Regions from separate parts of the Bradyrhizobium sp. Ses1 genome, predicted to be linked through region 1. Evidence: riboswitches for the same ligand, from Rfam matches in the RefSeq annotation. Region 1 holds a riboswitch; the other holds the start of a gene.
The links. A riboswitch is a leader RNA that binds a small molecule or an ion and turns the genes downstream of it on or off. The one in region 1 is predicted to bind cobalamin.
Positions count from the first base shown of each region.

Region 1 (6,831 bases):
CGGCGTAGCCGCACCCACGCAGCGGCAAGATCGGCCGTCGCCGCCACGCGATCTTCGACCGGCCGAAAGGCCGTCGGCGTGAAGGAGCCAATGCTCTGGCCGGCTTCCTTGAATGCGATGGCATTGGCGAAGATGCGCCCATCGACCTCCGGCAGGACCACATGCATAGCAAGGTCGCGCGGATTGAGGCCGCGGGTCGAGCTTTCCCAGCTGTTGTGGGACATGCCAGCCTGAGCGACCTGCAGCACGGGACAATCGGTCTCGGACAATATCCCCGCATTCTCGCGCGCGGTCGCCGTCGCAAAGGCTGTTGCGTTCACGATGATGTCAGGTGGGTGCGCGGCGAGCGCCGTGCGCAGGAACGCGATCGAACGCTCGTCCTTGAGGCTCGTGACATAGAGCCCGACTGCATTGAGATCGCGCGCCCCCAGCGCCGAGCACAGCGCATTGATCGCGGCGGTATCGCCGCCCGCGACGAGGGCGCGGTAGAAGATCACGGCAGCGTTTGGGCGTTGGTCAGTGGCAGGTTCGCCGTTCCAGAAGCCGGCGGCCGGCATTGGCCGCGCCGAGGGCGGCCTGCTGCCGTAGCCGATCAGATTCGCAGCGAAGCAAAGCGCCAACTGCGCGTTGTCGATGCCGCCTTCGGTGCAATAGCGCCACAGTTCATAGGTCTCGTCGGCGCCCAGCGTGCCGCGCGCAGCCAATGCGGCGTTCCAGTCGGTTTCTCCGGGAATGCAGGCGAACAACGTCCCGCGCTGGATCGCATCGCGCCGAAGGCTTTCGACACCGTGCGGCCAATAGCTTTCGCCGCCGAGCATCCGAAGAACGACGATCTTGGCTTCGCTGAGCGTACGTTCGACATAGAGATCGACAGAAGCGGGATGACCAAGAGCCAGCAGATTGGTCAGACGGACACTCGGGAAGTCCGCAGGCAATGCCGCATGCGCAGCGCCGAAGGCCGCGAGATCACTGTCCGCGGCAGACAATATCACGATGTCGGCGGTTTCCTGGCCGAGGTCGCGAGCGACATCTCCGTCGTCGATGCTGCCACCGCTGTCGAGTTTCAGATGCATTGATCGCCCTTCGAAAGGCTATCCCGCAAGCGCCCGACGTGCGGCATCGGCGTCAAATCCTTTCAGGCCGATCACGACAAGATGCTCGGCCTGCCTGGCGTCGGGCCGCGCGAACGCCAGCTCAACACGGCTGCCGACCGCCTGCACCACGATCGGCGCAGGCTTTTCGGAGATGCGCGCATGGCCCTTGACGCGCAGCACCCCCGCGAGACTGAGGACATCGCTGACCCGTGCGCGCATCGCCTCGACGCTCTCGGCCGCCGCAGGCCTTACGACGATACTGTCGAAATCGTCGTGATCGTGCTCCTCTTCCTCTCCGTGATGCCCGGCCCGCGCAGCGAGGTCGTTCTCGGCATCGGCCTTCATCCCGATGAGGACGTCGGGCGCAAGCGCTCCATGGGAGCGTACGACACGGACACCTTGCCTCAATTGTGCAGCAAGCCGGTCTTCGATGCCGCTGAGCACATCCGGCGACACCAGATCGCTCTTGGAAACGACCACGAGGTCGGCACAGGCGAGCTGATCCTCAAACACTTCCTCGATCGGGTCGTCGTGATCGATTTCCTCGTCCGCGGCGCGCTGGGCCGCGACCGCATGTTCGTCGAGCACGACGCGTCCTTCCGATAGCGCCAACGCGTCGACGACCGTCACCACGCCATCGACGGTTGCGCGCGTGCGGACCGCGGGCCACGCGAACGCCTTCAAGAGTGGCTGCGGCAGCGCGAGGCCTGAGGTCTCGATCACGATCGCGTCCAGCGGCTCGTCGCGCGTCAGCAGCTTGTCCATGGTCGGAATGAAATCGTCGGCGACCGTGCAGCAGATGCAGCCATTGGTCAGCTCGACGATGTCGCCGGGCGCACAGGCCTTGGCCGCGCATTCCTCGACAAGACCGCCGTCGAAACCGGCATCTCCGAACTCGTTGACGATGACGGCGATGCGGCGGCCGTCGGCTTGCGTCAGAAGCGAGCGCAACAGTGTCGTCTTGCCGGCACCGAGAAAACCGGTGAGCACGGTGACTGGAACACGGGACATATTTCAGGACTCCTTAAGGGAACGTTTGAGCCACAGCGGAAGGCCGGCCGCGACGAACACGACGTTGGGAACGCTTGAGGCGACCATCTGATTGAGACGGCCCTGCGCATCGCGGAAATCGCGGCCGAGCCTGGTTTCGGGCACGATGCCGAGACCGACCTCGTTCGACACCAGGACAACGGGGTTTGCGGCGACGCCTAGAAATTCCGCGAGCCGTTTCGCCTCGACATCGAGGTCACGCCCGGCGAGCATCAAGTTGGAGAGCCAGAGTGTCAGGCAATCGACCAGGACCGCGCAGCCGGGTCGCGATACCTGCGTAAGGACATCGATGAGCGCCAACGGCTCCTCCACGGTCGTCCAATCCGAACCGCGCCTGCTGCGATGATGCGCGATCCTGTCCTGCATCTCCCCATCGCCTGCGGTAGCTGTTGCCAGATACACGCGAGCAAGGCCGCTTTCGGCAATCATTCGCTCGGCAAAAGCCGATTTGCCCGAGCGTGCGCCGCCCAGTACCAGCGTGGTCGAGAGATCAGTCATTTCGGAGCGCTGCCATCTTCGGGCGACCAGCGAACGGGCGGCAGCCGCGCCACCATCCCCTTGCGCAGGATCTCGGCGCGCTCGCGCCACGGCACCAGGCCGTAGGTCGATTTGCGATAGGAATCGACGAAAGACGCGACGGCACCAGCGCCCTCGGGCTCGAGATCGCCGAAGAGGAAGGTGTAACCATCCGAGCTCGAAACCGCGACCGTGGTCGGCCGCTTGCACACGCTCAAGCACTGCACGCGCCGGACCTGAACGGCCGCGTCGCGTTTGCCTGTAGCGACCCGGATCGCGTCGAACATGGCGGGCCCGGCCAACACGCCCTCCGACGTCTTGCAGGTGACGCATACGCTCACGACGACGGGACTGCCGGGCGCAGTCGGCGGCAAATATTCGCCCGGGCGAGAATCAGTATCTTGCTGATCGACGTCGTTGCGATCCATCACGATGCTCAAGTCAGGCCCATGACGGCCGCGAGCTTTGTTGGATCGCGTTCGACGGTGGAAGACCATCGAACTCATTCCGTCCGGTGCACCCCGCCCGACGAACCTCCAAAGCACAATGCGCGATGGCAGGTCTCCTGGCTCGCGGGTCGTCGCCTTTCGCCGCCTTCCCGGTCATCCCAGTGGCCTCGGCTTTGGCTCGCCGCTTACAGTTGCGGGGGCAGCGTCGGCATTGCACCGACTTCCCTTTTTCACCTTCCCGAAGGAAGGACCATCGCCGCCACGCTAGCTGTCCCCGCGACGGCGGTCAACCGCAGTTGACCCGCCCGTTTGCTTCGGTCACTTAAGGCGCGCACGAGGAGCCCATGACCTTCCAAATCCCATCCGATTGGCAAATTCCCGCAATCGCTCCGCTCGATCAGACGCTTGCCGCAACGATGCGCGCGCGAATCGACGGCAAAGCCAAGCCGCCGGGCTCACTGGGACGAATCGAAGACCTGGCGGTGCAACTCGGCATGATCGCGCATCCATCCGCCGCAGCGCTGCAAAACGCCGTTCTGCTCGTATTCGCTGGTGATCACGGATTGACGGAAGAAGGCGTTTCGCAATATCCGTCCGCCGTGACGGCCGCGATGGTGAGGACTTATCTCGCAGGCCGAGCCAGCGCCAACGCCTTTGCGGCCGCGTCAGATGTCGGGATCCGCATCGTGGATGCCGGCGTCGCCAGCGAGCTGCCTTCCCATCCCGATCTCCTCAGCATCAAGATTCGGACCGGCACCGCGAATTCTGCGCGTGAGGCAGCGATGTCGGCCCAGGACGCGCACAAGGCGCTCGCGGCCGGCTTTGCCATAGCTTCCAGTGAAATCGATGCTGGGGCCGACATCGTCGCGCTCGGCGAAATGGGAATCGGCAACACCGCATCTTCCGCGCTGCTGGTGCATCGGCTGGCGCCCGCGCCGCTCGATGACTGCATCGGCGTCGGCGCAGGCCAGGACGAGCCAGGCATGGCCCGCAAGCGCGCCGCCATCCACAAGGCAGCCAATCGCAGCGATGCGACCGCGCCGTTCGAGGTACTCCGGGAATTCGGCGGCCTCGAGATCGCGATGATGGCAGGCGCCGCGCTTGGTGCAGCGGCACATCGCCGTCCGGTCGTCATCGACGGCTTCATTTCGTCCGCCGCCGCCCTCGTCGCCGTCAGGCTGGCGCCGGCGACGCGTGACTATTGCGTCTTCGCGCATAGGTCGGCCGAGAAAGGTCACGACATCGTATTGGCGGCACTTCAGGCACAGCCGTTGCTCGCTCTCGACATGAGACTTGGCGAGGGCACCGGCGCACTACTGGCGGTCCCGCTGGTGCGCGCCGCGTCCCGCCTGCTGACCGACGTCGCCGACCTCAGCGATGTGCTGGAAGGAAGGATCTAGATGAGCCTGGATCGTTTTCGCGACGCGGTCCGATTCCTCACCATCATTCCTGTCGGCGCTTCGAACGATGCGCCTGATTCCGAGTGGCTGGTCCGCTCGGCGCAGTTTTTCCCGCTGGTCGGTGCGATCGTCGGTTTGGTTTCGGCGGCGGCTCTTCTGCTGAGCTCGCTCGTATTAGGACCAGTGATCGCGGCGCTCATGGCAGTGTTGGCAAGCGTCCTTCTCACCAGTGGGTTCCACGAGGATGGCCTGGCTGACACCGCTGATGGCTTGGGCGGCGGCTGGACGGTCGAACAGCGTCTCACCATCATGAAGGACAGCCGGATCGGCACCTATGGCACGCTCGCGCTGATCTTCGCGGTCGCATTGCGGGTCGCGGCGGTCGCCGAGATGCCGCCGTGGATTGGTGCGGCGGCGCTGATTGCAAGTGGAGCCGGCGGTCGCGCCGTGGGCTTGCCGATCATCGGCTGGATGAAATATGCGGGTAACACCTCCGCGATGAAGGTGGCCTATGCGCCCTCTCCGCTCCGGGCAGGCGAAATCGGTTTCGCGACGATCGTCGTGCTGCTCGCGCTGGCACCGCTCGCCGCGACCTCCGACACGCATGCCCCGATCGCGCTTATTGGCGGCATCGCTTGCGGCATCGCACTGGCAGTTGCGGTCACGCTGTGGTCGCGACGATCGATCGGCGGCTATACCGGCGACGTACTCGGGGCCATCGAGCAGGTGTTCGAGGTTGGCTTCCTGCTCGGCGTTGCTGCCGTCATCCGGTCGGCCATGTGATCTGCGCCTATGTTCGAGTGAATCGTCGATGTCTGACGAAGGCGAACCGATCTGGCGCAGCGACATCGATTCATTGGCATTCCGTCCCTCCGGACACATGGGCATATGCGTCATGCACCGGCGCGCATTCCGGACGCTGCTGGGCTGCATGCCTTCGTCACAGCAGTGCATCGATTTCTACCTGATACACCGGGATTCGTTCGAAGCGGCGGCCCGCGCCAAACTGGCCGCGAGAAGCATCCGGGAAACGGACAACTTTCATCTCACCAGCCGCGACGTCCGTCGCCGGCTAAAAAATTCGGTCGCATCTGATGATGCCGTGGGCTAGAATGACTTGCCGAACGAGGATCATCATGCAGCAGACGCAATCAGCCAATTTTACCACCGTTGCCACCGGAACGAATGTCATCGTTCAGGCCGTTCTGGCGATGGCTCTTGGTTTGTTCGTCGTCGGCATGGTCGGCTTTTCGCACATCAGCGCCGTCCATAACGCCGCCCACGACGTGCGCCATGCCAACGCTTTCCCCTGTCACTGACGACAGATGCACGTCTTCAGATCGATCGTGTTTGCGGCATCGCTTGCCGGATTGATCGTCGGCGCGCTGATATCGGTGGTTCAGTTCTTCGGAACGGTGCCGCTGCTCCAGAAGAGCGAGGTCTTCGAGAAGGCTGCGGCCGATGCACACCACAAGGCTTCCCACGCCGGCAGCGCTGAAGCAGACCATCATCACGATGCGGAATGGGAGCCCGAGGAGGGCTTCCAGCGCAGCGCCCTCACCGTCGCCGCCAACGTCCTTACCGCGATCGGCTTCGGCCTCCTGCTCACCGGCATCTATGCGCTTCGGCAACGACCGGTCCATTGGCGCGAAGGTCTGTTTTGGGGCCTTGCCGGGTTCGCCGTTTTTGTCGCGGCGCCTGGTCTTGGCCTCCCTCCCGAGTTGCCGGGCCTGCCGGTCGCCGATCTCACCGCGCGGCAAATCTGGTGGATCGCAACCGCCGCTCTGACAGCATCAGCGCTCTACCTCCTGATCCTGCGCTCGGAGCCGTGGGCTGCGGTTCTCGGGGTCATACTCATTGTCATCCCGCATCTCGTCGGCGCCCCTGTTGCACCCGAGTCTCATGCCGAAGTGCCAGCGTCCCTTTCGCACCAGTTCGTGGTGACCGTCGTGCTCACCGGACTCCTGTTCTGGAGCCTGCTCGGCGTCGCAACGAGCCTCGCGTTCGATAGAGTATCAAGGAAGCGAGGTTAGGCCGCCGATCGTCAGGCTGGGCGCCCGCCACCTCGTCACCGGAATTGCCAGCACCAGGACGGATCGCCGCGATCGCGGCGCTCCGTCATGTCGACGCGCATGAAACGATCATGCGCGAGCGCGGCGCCGACCCAGAGCTCGTTCCAGGCATCGAACACCGCGGGAGACATCGGCCCGCGCTCTGCCATCAGGCGCCATGAGGTCTGCCGTACCATCGCGGTCGCGCCCTGCACGCGCAACTCGGCGTCGTCGCCCTGCCCACGGGCAATGCGCGCGAAGGCGCTGGCGA
Region 1 covers NZ_JCAMOQ010000016.1:103,326-110,156, forward strand. Annotated here, with positions in the region: gene cobN (cobaltochelatase subunit CobN) at 1-1,073, opposite strand, end outside; gene cobW (cobalamin biosynthesis protein CobW) at 1,092-2,105, opposite strand; gene cobU (bifunctional adenosylcobinamide kinase/adenosylcobinamide-phosphate guanylyltransferase) at 2,109-2,642, opposite strand; gene AC5ZG5_RS20050 (DUF1636 family protein) at 2,639-3,088, opposite strand; cobalamin riboswitch at 3,199-3,379, opposite strand; gene cobT (nicotinate-nucleotide--dimethylbenzimidazole phosphoribosyltransferase) at 3,454-4,509, shown strand; gene cobS (adenosylcobinamide-GDP ribazoletransferase) at 4,510-5,292, shown strand; gene AC5ZG5_RS20065 (hypothetical protein) at 5,321-5,620, shown strand; gene AC5ZG5_RS20070 (CbtB domain-containing protein) at 5,646-5,828, shown strand; gene AC5ZG5_RS20075 (CbtA family protein) at 5,835-6,542, shown strand; gene AC5ZG5_RS20080 (hypothetical protein) at 6,578-6,831, opposite strand, start outside.

Region 2 (6,831 bases), on a different contig from region 1:
AGACGATCCGCGGCGGGCTCGCCGCATGCGCGACAGTGGTGGACAAGACGAGCGCTGCAAGGCATGCCGCGAGCCGGCCCATCAGATCTCCGCCCAGGGCACGATCACCGTCTCGCGCTGATGCTCGGCGCGGAAGGCGCTGACGCGGAACACATCGGCCATGACCGTTTCCGAGAGCGCATCCGCCGGCGCGCCCTGCGATGCGAGGCGGCCCTGCGCCAGCACCAGCGCATGGTCGGCAAAGCGCGCGGCAAGGCCAAGGTCGTGCGTCACCACGATCACCAGCACGCCCTGATCGGCTGCGGCACGCAAACCCTTCATGACGTCGATCTGGTGGCGCGGATCGAGCGAGGCGGTCGGCTCGTCCGCCAGGATGATCGGCGCCTCCACCGCGAACACGCGCGCCAGCGCAACGCGGCTGCGCTCGCCGCCGGAAAGATCGGTGACACGCCGCTCCGCGAACTCCATGACATCGGCCGCCTGCATCGCCCGCACCACCGCCTCAGTGTCGCGCGGGGACAGCCGCGCCGGATCGGTCGCGCCATGCGGATAGCGGCCGAGCGCGACGATGTCGCGCGCCGGCAGCGGCCAATGCACCATGTGCCCTTGCGGAAGATAGCCGAAGCGCTTGGCCCGTTCGCGCAGCGGCAGCGCGGCAAGCGCCTCGCCTCCCACCTTGATGACGCCGTCGGAGGGAATGAGGCCGGCGAGCGCGCGCAGCAGCGTGGTTTTGCCGGCGCCGTTCGGACCGACCAGCGCGACGAGATGACCGGAGGCGAGTTGCAGCGACACATCGTTGAGCACGCGGCGGCCGGCGAGCACGACGTTGAGGTGTTCTACAACAAGCGCCGTCATGCGACGCCTCCGCCGAGCGCGCGACGCTCGCGCATGATGAGATAGAGGAAGAACGGCACGCCGATGATCGAGGTCAACACGCCCACCTTGATGTCCGACGTCGACGGGATGATGCGCACCGCGATGTCGGCCGCGAGCAACAGCGCCGAGCCGGCAAGCGCGCTCGGCACCAACAGCCGCGCCGGATCGTGGCCGATGACGGGCCGCATCAGATGCGGCGCGACCAGGCCGATGAAGCCGATGGTGCCGGTGACCGCCACCGCGCCACCAACGCCAAGCGCAACGCCTGCGATCACGAACAGGCGCAGGCGGCCGACATCGACGCCGAGGCTTTGCGCGGTCTCTTCGCCGAGCGTGAGCGCGCGGAAGGCGCTGGCTTGCGACAGCAGGATGGCCGCGCCGGCGACGATGAACGGCAGCGCCAGCGCGACATGCTGGAAGCTGCGGTCCTCCAGCGAGCCGAGCAGCCAGAACGCGATCTCGAGCGCCAGGAACGGATTGCTCGCGAGGTTCATCACCAGCGCCGTCGCAGCGCCCGCAAGGCTCGAGATCGCAAGCCCGGCGAGGATCAGGATCAAGAGGCCCGCATTGCGGCCTGCGATCGCGAGCAGCACGAAGACCGAGCCGAATGCGGCGATGATGGCGGCGACCGGCAGCGCATAGGAGCGGACGTCAGCCAACCCCAGCGCGATCACCAGCACCGCACCGAACGCCGCCGATTGCGGCGCGCCGAACAGCGAGGGCGAGGCTAAGGGATTGCGCAACAGGCCTTGCAGCGCCGCGCCTGACAGACCGAGGATGGCGCCGATCGCAAACGCCAGGATGGTGCGCGGCAGGCGAATCTCGCGCACGATCACCTGCGTGACATCGCTGCCGCCACCGAACAGCGCCTCGATCACCGTCAGCGGCGACAGCCGCACCGGGCCGGTGCCGAGCGAGATCAGCATCAGCAAGGCAACCAACGCAATCATTGCAACGGTCGCCCCCAACCGCCGCCGCGCGGCCAGACCCGCCGCTATCGTGAAATCCTGTGCACTCATCGCGCCCTGCTTCTTGCAGCGAATTCGGTGGCAGACAAGCGACACCGGAACAAAAAAACGTATGGGAGCCAGGGAGCCGCAGTTTCGCCGGGATTGACTCACGTGCCGCCGAAATCCTAGATGGCCCTGACGGTTCCTATCGGGATCAAAAGGGAATGCGGTACCGGGAAACTTCCCGTAAAGCCGCGGCTGCCCCCGCAACTGTATGCGGTGAATCCTTCGTCATATGCCACTGGGAGTCTCGGTCCTGGGAAGGCGACGAAGGGTAACGACCCGCGAGCCAGGAGACCTGCCGTCATACGTGGTCACACGCGACGATGTCGGTCGGGGAGTACAGGCATTTGCTTCACCTGAAGCGCGAAACGCGATGGTGAGCCTTGGTTCGCTGTGACGTGCCACTGACGTCATACCGAGGTCTCGCCGATGTTCTCTGCTACCACAGTCACCAAGCAACGCCGCGCGCTGCTGCTCGCGTCGAGCATGCTGGCGCCCGCTTTGTATGTTTCCGCCGCGCAGGCGCAGGAAGCGCCCTCCGAGCAATTGCCGCCGGTCGAGGTCAGGGCGCCCGGCGACCACAACCGCACCCGTGCCAAGCCCGCTTCCGACGGCACTCCAGGTCCCCGGCGGCCCGCGCCGGGCCAGGTGCCGACCAACGCGCAGCCGGCCGGCGGCGCGGGCGCTGGCGGCGCCGCCGCTGGCGGAGCTTCATCCGGTGGCGGTGGCGGCGGCCCGCAATTTGCCGGCATTGTCGGGACGTCCTCGACCGTGATCACCGCCGACGACATCGCGCATTCGCCGACCCAGGTTCTGGCCGAGATCATCGCGCAGGCCCCCGGCGTGCAGCTTCAATCGCTCTATGGCGGCGTGAACGGCGCCAAGACCTCGGTCGACCTGCGCGGCTTCGGCGCGTTCGCCACCGCCAACACGCTGTTCCTGCTCAACGGGCGACGGCTCAACGACATCGACATGGCGCAGGTGGATCTATCGACCATCCCGCTCGATTCGATCGAGCGCATCGAGATCACCCGCGGCAACAGCGGCGCCGTGCTCTACGGCGACAATGCGATAGGCGGCGTGATCAACATCGTCACCAAGACCGGTGTCGGCGGCCCGCCGGTCTCGATCCGCGGCGAAGCCGGCTATGGCTCCTTCAACCAGCGCATGGCCGCGATCTCGACCGCGATGAATTCGGGACCATGGTCGGCGTCGTTCTACGGCAACGGCATCAAGTCCGACGGCTACCGCGTGAACAATGCGCTCGACCAGCGCAACGGCGTCGGCAATCTCAACTACACGACGCCGGACCTGAAAGCCTTCCTGACGGTGACCGGCGACGACCAGAAGCTGGGCTTTCCCGGCGGCAGGCTGGTCGATCCTTCGATCGGCGTCAATCAGCTCGTCACCGATCGCAAGGGCGCCGCCACGCCGTTCGACTATGGCAACCAGCAGGGCGCGAGCGCGACGGCGGGCTTCACCAAGACGCTCCTGAACGGTGTCGACCTGATCGTCGATGGCGGCTACCGCCAGAAGGACACGCAAGGCGCGTTCTTCGGCACCTCGCCATTCATCAGCGCGGCATCCACCTACAATGACGCCGCGTTGCAGACCTGGTCGATCACGCCGCGGCTGAGCATCAACAATTCGATCTTCGGGATTCCCTCGTCGATCCTGACCGGCATCGACTATTACGATGCAACGTTCCACCAGCAGCGCGGCGCGTTCCGGGGCGTGCCGCCGATCCATACCTACGACCTGTCGCAGCAGTCGCTCGCCGGCTATTGGCAGCACACGGTTGGCCTCTTGCCCACCACCGATTTCTCCTATGGCGCGCGGGTGCAGAACACCTGGCTCAGCGCGCGCGATCGCTACGATCCGAACGCGCCGTTCGCCTTCGACGCGCAGGCGACGCCGCTCGACCAGAGCGAGACCAATTACGCGCTGCATGTCGGCGTCGAGCATCGCTTCACCGAAATGTTCTCGGTGTTCGCCCGCGCCGCGCACGCGTTTCGCACGCCCGATGTCGACGAGCGCACGTCCACCGGACCCGCGTTCGATGCGGACTTCAACCCGTTGCCGCAGAATTTCCAGTTGAAGACGCAGACCTCGCACGACGTCGAAGCCGGCTTCCGCGTCAAGACGGGCCGCTTCCAGGTGCAAACCAGCATCTACAACATGGACCTCGAGAACGAGATCCATTTCAATCCGGTGCTGTTCTACAACATCAACCTCGATCCGACCCGGCGTTATGGCTCCGAGACGCAGGCCTCGCTGCGCGTCAGCGATACCGTGTCGCTGCGCGGCGGCATGGCTTACACGCGCGCCGTGTTCCGCGAGGGACAGTTCGCGGGCAACGATGTGCCGCTGGTGTCGCGCTACACCGGCAATCTCGGCGTGACCTGGAATATCTGGGACAACTATCTCGTGTTCGATGCCACGCTGCGCGCCTGGAGCTCGCGCGTCATGGACAACGACCAGGCCAATACGCAAACGCGCATTCCGGGCGATGCGACGATCGACCTCAAGCTCAGCGGCGCCTATGAGCATTTCTTCTGGTCGGTCAGCGTCAACAACGTCCTGAATGCGCTCTATTACGACTACGCCATCGCCTCGAACTTCACGCCCGGCCGCTTCAGCGCCTATCCGCTGCCGGGTCGGACTTTCCTGGTGAAGGCCGGCGCCACGTTCTGAAGCGATCGGCCGGTCCGCGAGCCACGCGCGGACCGGCTTGTTCCGCCCGAATCAGCCATTATGTCGTGATGGCGGGAGATCGACATGGGCGGGATCGGGAAGAGAAGCCAACCTCCGAAGCAGGAAGGCGGCAAGCCAAAGCCGCCGCCTCCACCTGCGCGTCACGACGAGGACGACGACTACGAAGACGGCGACATCGCCACACCGAAGCGCGATCGCTACGGCCCCGACGACGCGCCGTTGTGAGACGCTTCGCGTCATTGCGAGCGCGGAATTGTAGGGTGGGCAAAGGAGCGCAGCGACGTGCCCACCATCAGGCACTCCGCTCGCAATGGTGGGCACGCTTCGCTTTGCCCACCCTACGACGGCTGATGCAGTCCCGCGAAATCGTCGCGCTCGATCTTGCGGATGCTCTTCACATCGAGCAGATGCGCGCCGAAGCCGCCGCGGGCGACCGTCTTTGCCAGTTTCGGCGAGACCAGAGTGAGGCCGACCGTCATCGTCAGCGGCACGGCGCTGAGCCAGTCGAGCCGCACCGGCGTCAGCTCCTCGGTGCTGGCGTTGTAGGGCCCCGAGGTCTTCAAGAGATCGCCGCACTCGACCAGAATGTCGCGCCTGGTGCCGCCGCGGGAGGCGTGGCCGAGCAGCGCCTGCATCGCCAAATGCGTCCGCACGCCGGCGCGACTCTCAGGCAAGGGTTGTGGCGTCTCGCCGAGCGATACGCGCAGCAGGAGATCGACCAGATCGGCGCCGGCGCGGAAGGCATTGAGCGGCTCGACCAGGCGCGGATTGCAGTCGATCAGGAGCGGCACGGGGCTGTCGATCGGCATCACGTAGTCGACCGACAGCGCGCCGTGCCAAGCCAGCGCTCCCCCGATCGCTTCCAGATAGGCGCGCACCTGCGGACGGCTGACGCTTTCCTTGATCGCCTCACCGCCGCCGACACCGGGCGCGATCTGCCGATAGGCGTGGAAGCCGACCAGCTTCCCAAAGCAAAACACCGACTGCGCCTTCTCCGTCGTGCCGGTGACGAGATCCTGCATCAGAACCTCATCGGCAAAGGCGTCGCTGGCGCCGAGCTCGTACAGCGCGATGTTGAAATCGGCTTCGTCGCGCACGAACCAGATGCCGCGACTCGCGGTGCCGACCGAGGTCTTGATCACGGAAGGAAAGCGGATGGCGTCGCGCAGCTCGCTCTCCGACGTCACGATCCGAGTCGGCGGCTGCGGCAGGCCCAATTGGCCAAGCAGACGGCTGAAGCCGGCCTTGCCGTGCACCATCCGGTAGCTGCCAAACCGCGGCAGCGCCAGGCCGACGCGGCCCTTCAGCCGCGCCTCGGCGCGCGCGAACAGAAAGCCCTGCTCATGGGTCGGCAGCAGCACGTCGAACGGCGCCTCCAGCAGTCGCTCGATGAAGCCGAGGAATCCCTCGGGATCGTGGCGCAACCCCGGGCAGCGATGGAATTTGCGCACGAAGCGCGAATAGCGCGACAGGCACCAGGGCGAGGGATCGCAGACTTCGACGTGGTGCCCGGCAAGGCCGAGGATCGTGATCGCCTCGCGCGCCGAGGTGCTCGCCCCCTCAGGGATCAGGACTCGCAGCTTTGTTGCCGGATCGGTCATGCCAGATCATTGCTGCAATGCGAGTTGCTTGTCTTGCCGCTTTAATGCCGCATGTCGCTCGGTCGCGGTTCGCCGGGGCAGCCATGCAGTGGCCTTCATGGACAAATAACGCTCAGCCGATATTTTCGAGACAAGCCCCGCCGGGCGTCACATTTAGGGGCTTCTCACTGATATGGCTGATGTTCTCGCCGCACCGCAGCAATTGAAGACCGACAGCGCGGTGCGCACGCTGACGGGGATTTCGATCGCCCATTGGGTCAGCCATTTCCATATCTTCGTGCTGCCGATGCTGTTCCCGTTCCTGAAAGAGCGGCTCGGTGTCGGCTATATCGAGCTCGGCTTCGCGCTGACCGTATTCGCGCTGGTCTCCGGCCTGACGCAGGCGCCGATCGGCTATCTCGCTGACCATATCGGCGCGCGCAAAATTCTCCTGATCGGTCTCTGCCTCGGCGGCCTTGCCCTGATCGGGCTCGGTGCGCATTTGAGCTATCCGGCGCTGATCGCAAGCGCGATCGCGCTCGGGCTCGCCAACAGCGTCTATCACCCTGCCAACTACGCGATCCTGTCGGCGCATATGGACGAGGCGCGGATGGGCCGGGCGTTCTCGGTCCATACCTTTGCCGGCT
Region 2 covers NZ_JCAMOQ010000004.1:261,964-268,794, reverse strand. Annotated here, with positions in the region: gene AC5ZG5_RS08025 (ABC transporter substrate-binding protein) at 1-82, opposite strand, end outside; gene AC5ZG5_RS08020 (ABC transporter ATP-binding protein) at 82-855, opposite strand; gene AC5ZG5_RS08015 (FecCD family ABC transporter permease) at 852-1,826, opposite strand; cobalamin riboswitch at 2,009-2,206, shown strand; gene AC5ZG5_RS08010 (TonB-dependent receptor) at 2,319-4,583, shown strand; gene AC5ZG5_RS08005 (hypothetical protein) at 4,668-4,829, shown strand; gene AC5ZG5_RS08000 (hypothetical protein) at 4,943-6,205, opposite strand; gene AC5ZG5_RS07995 (MFS transporter) at 6,378-6,831, shown strand, end outside.
Region 2: it holds a riboswitch for cobalamin, as region 1 does, so the genes downstream of both, AC5ZG5_RS08010 (TonB-dependent receptor) here and AC5ZG5_RS20050 (DUF1636 family protein) in region 1, are expected to answer to the same signal.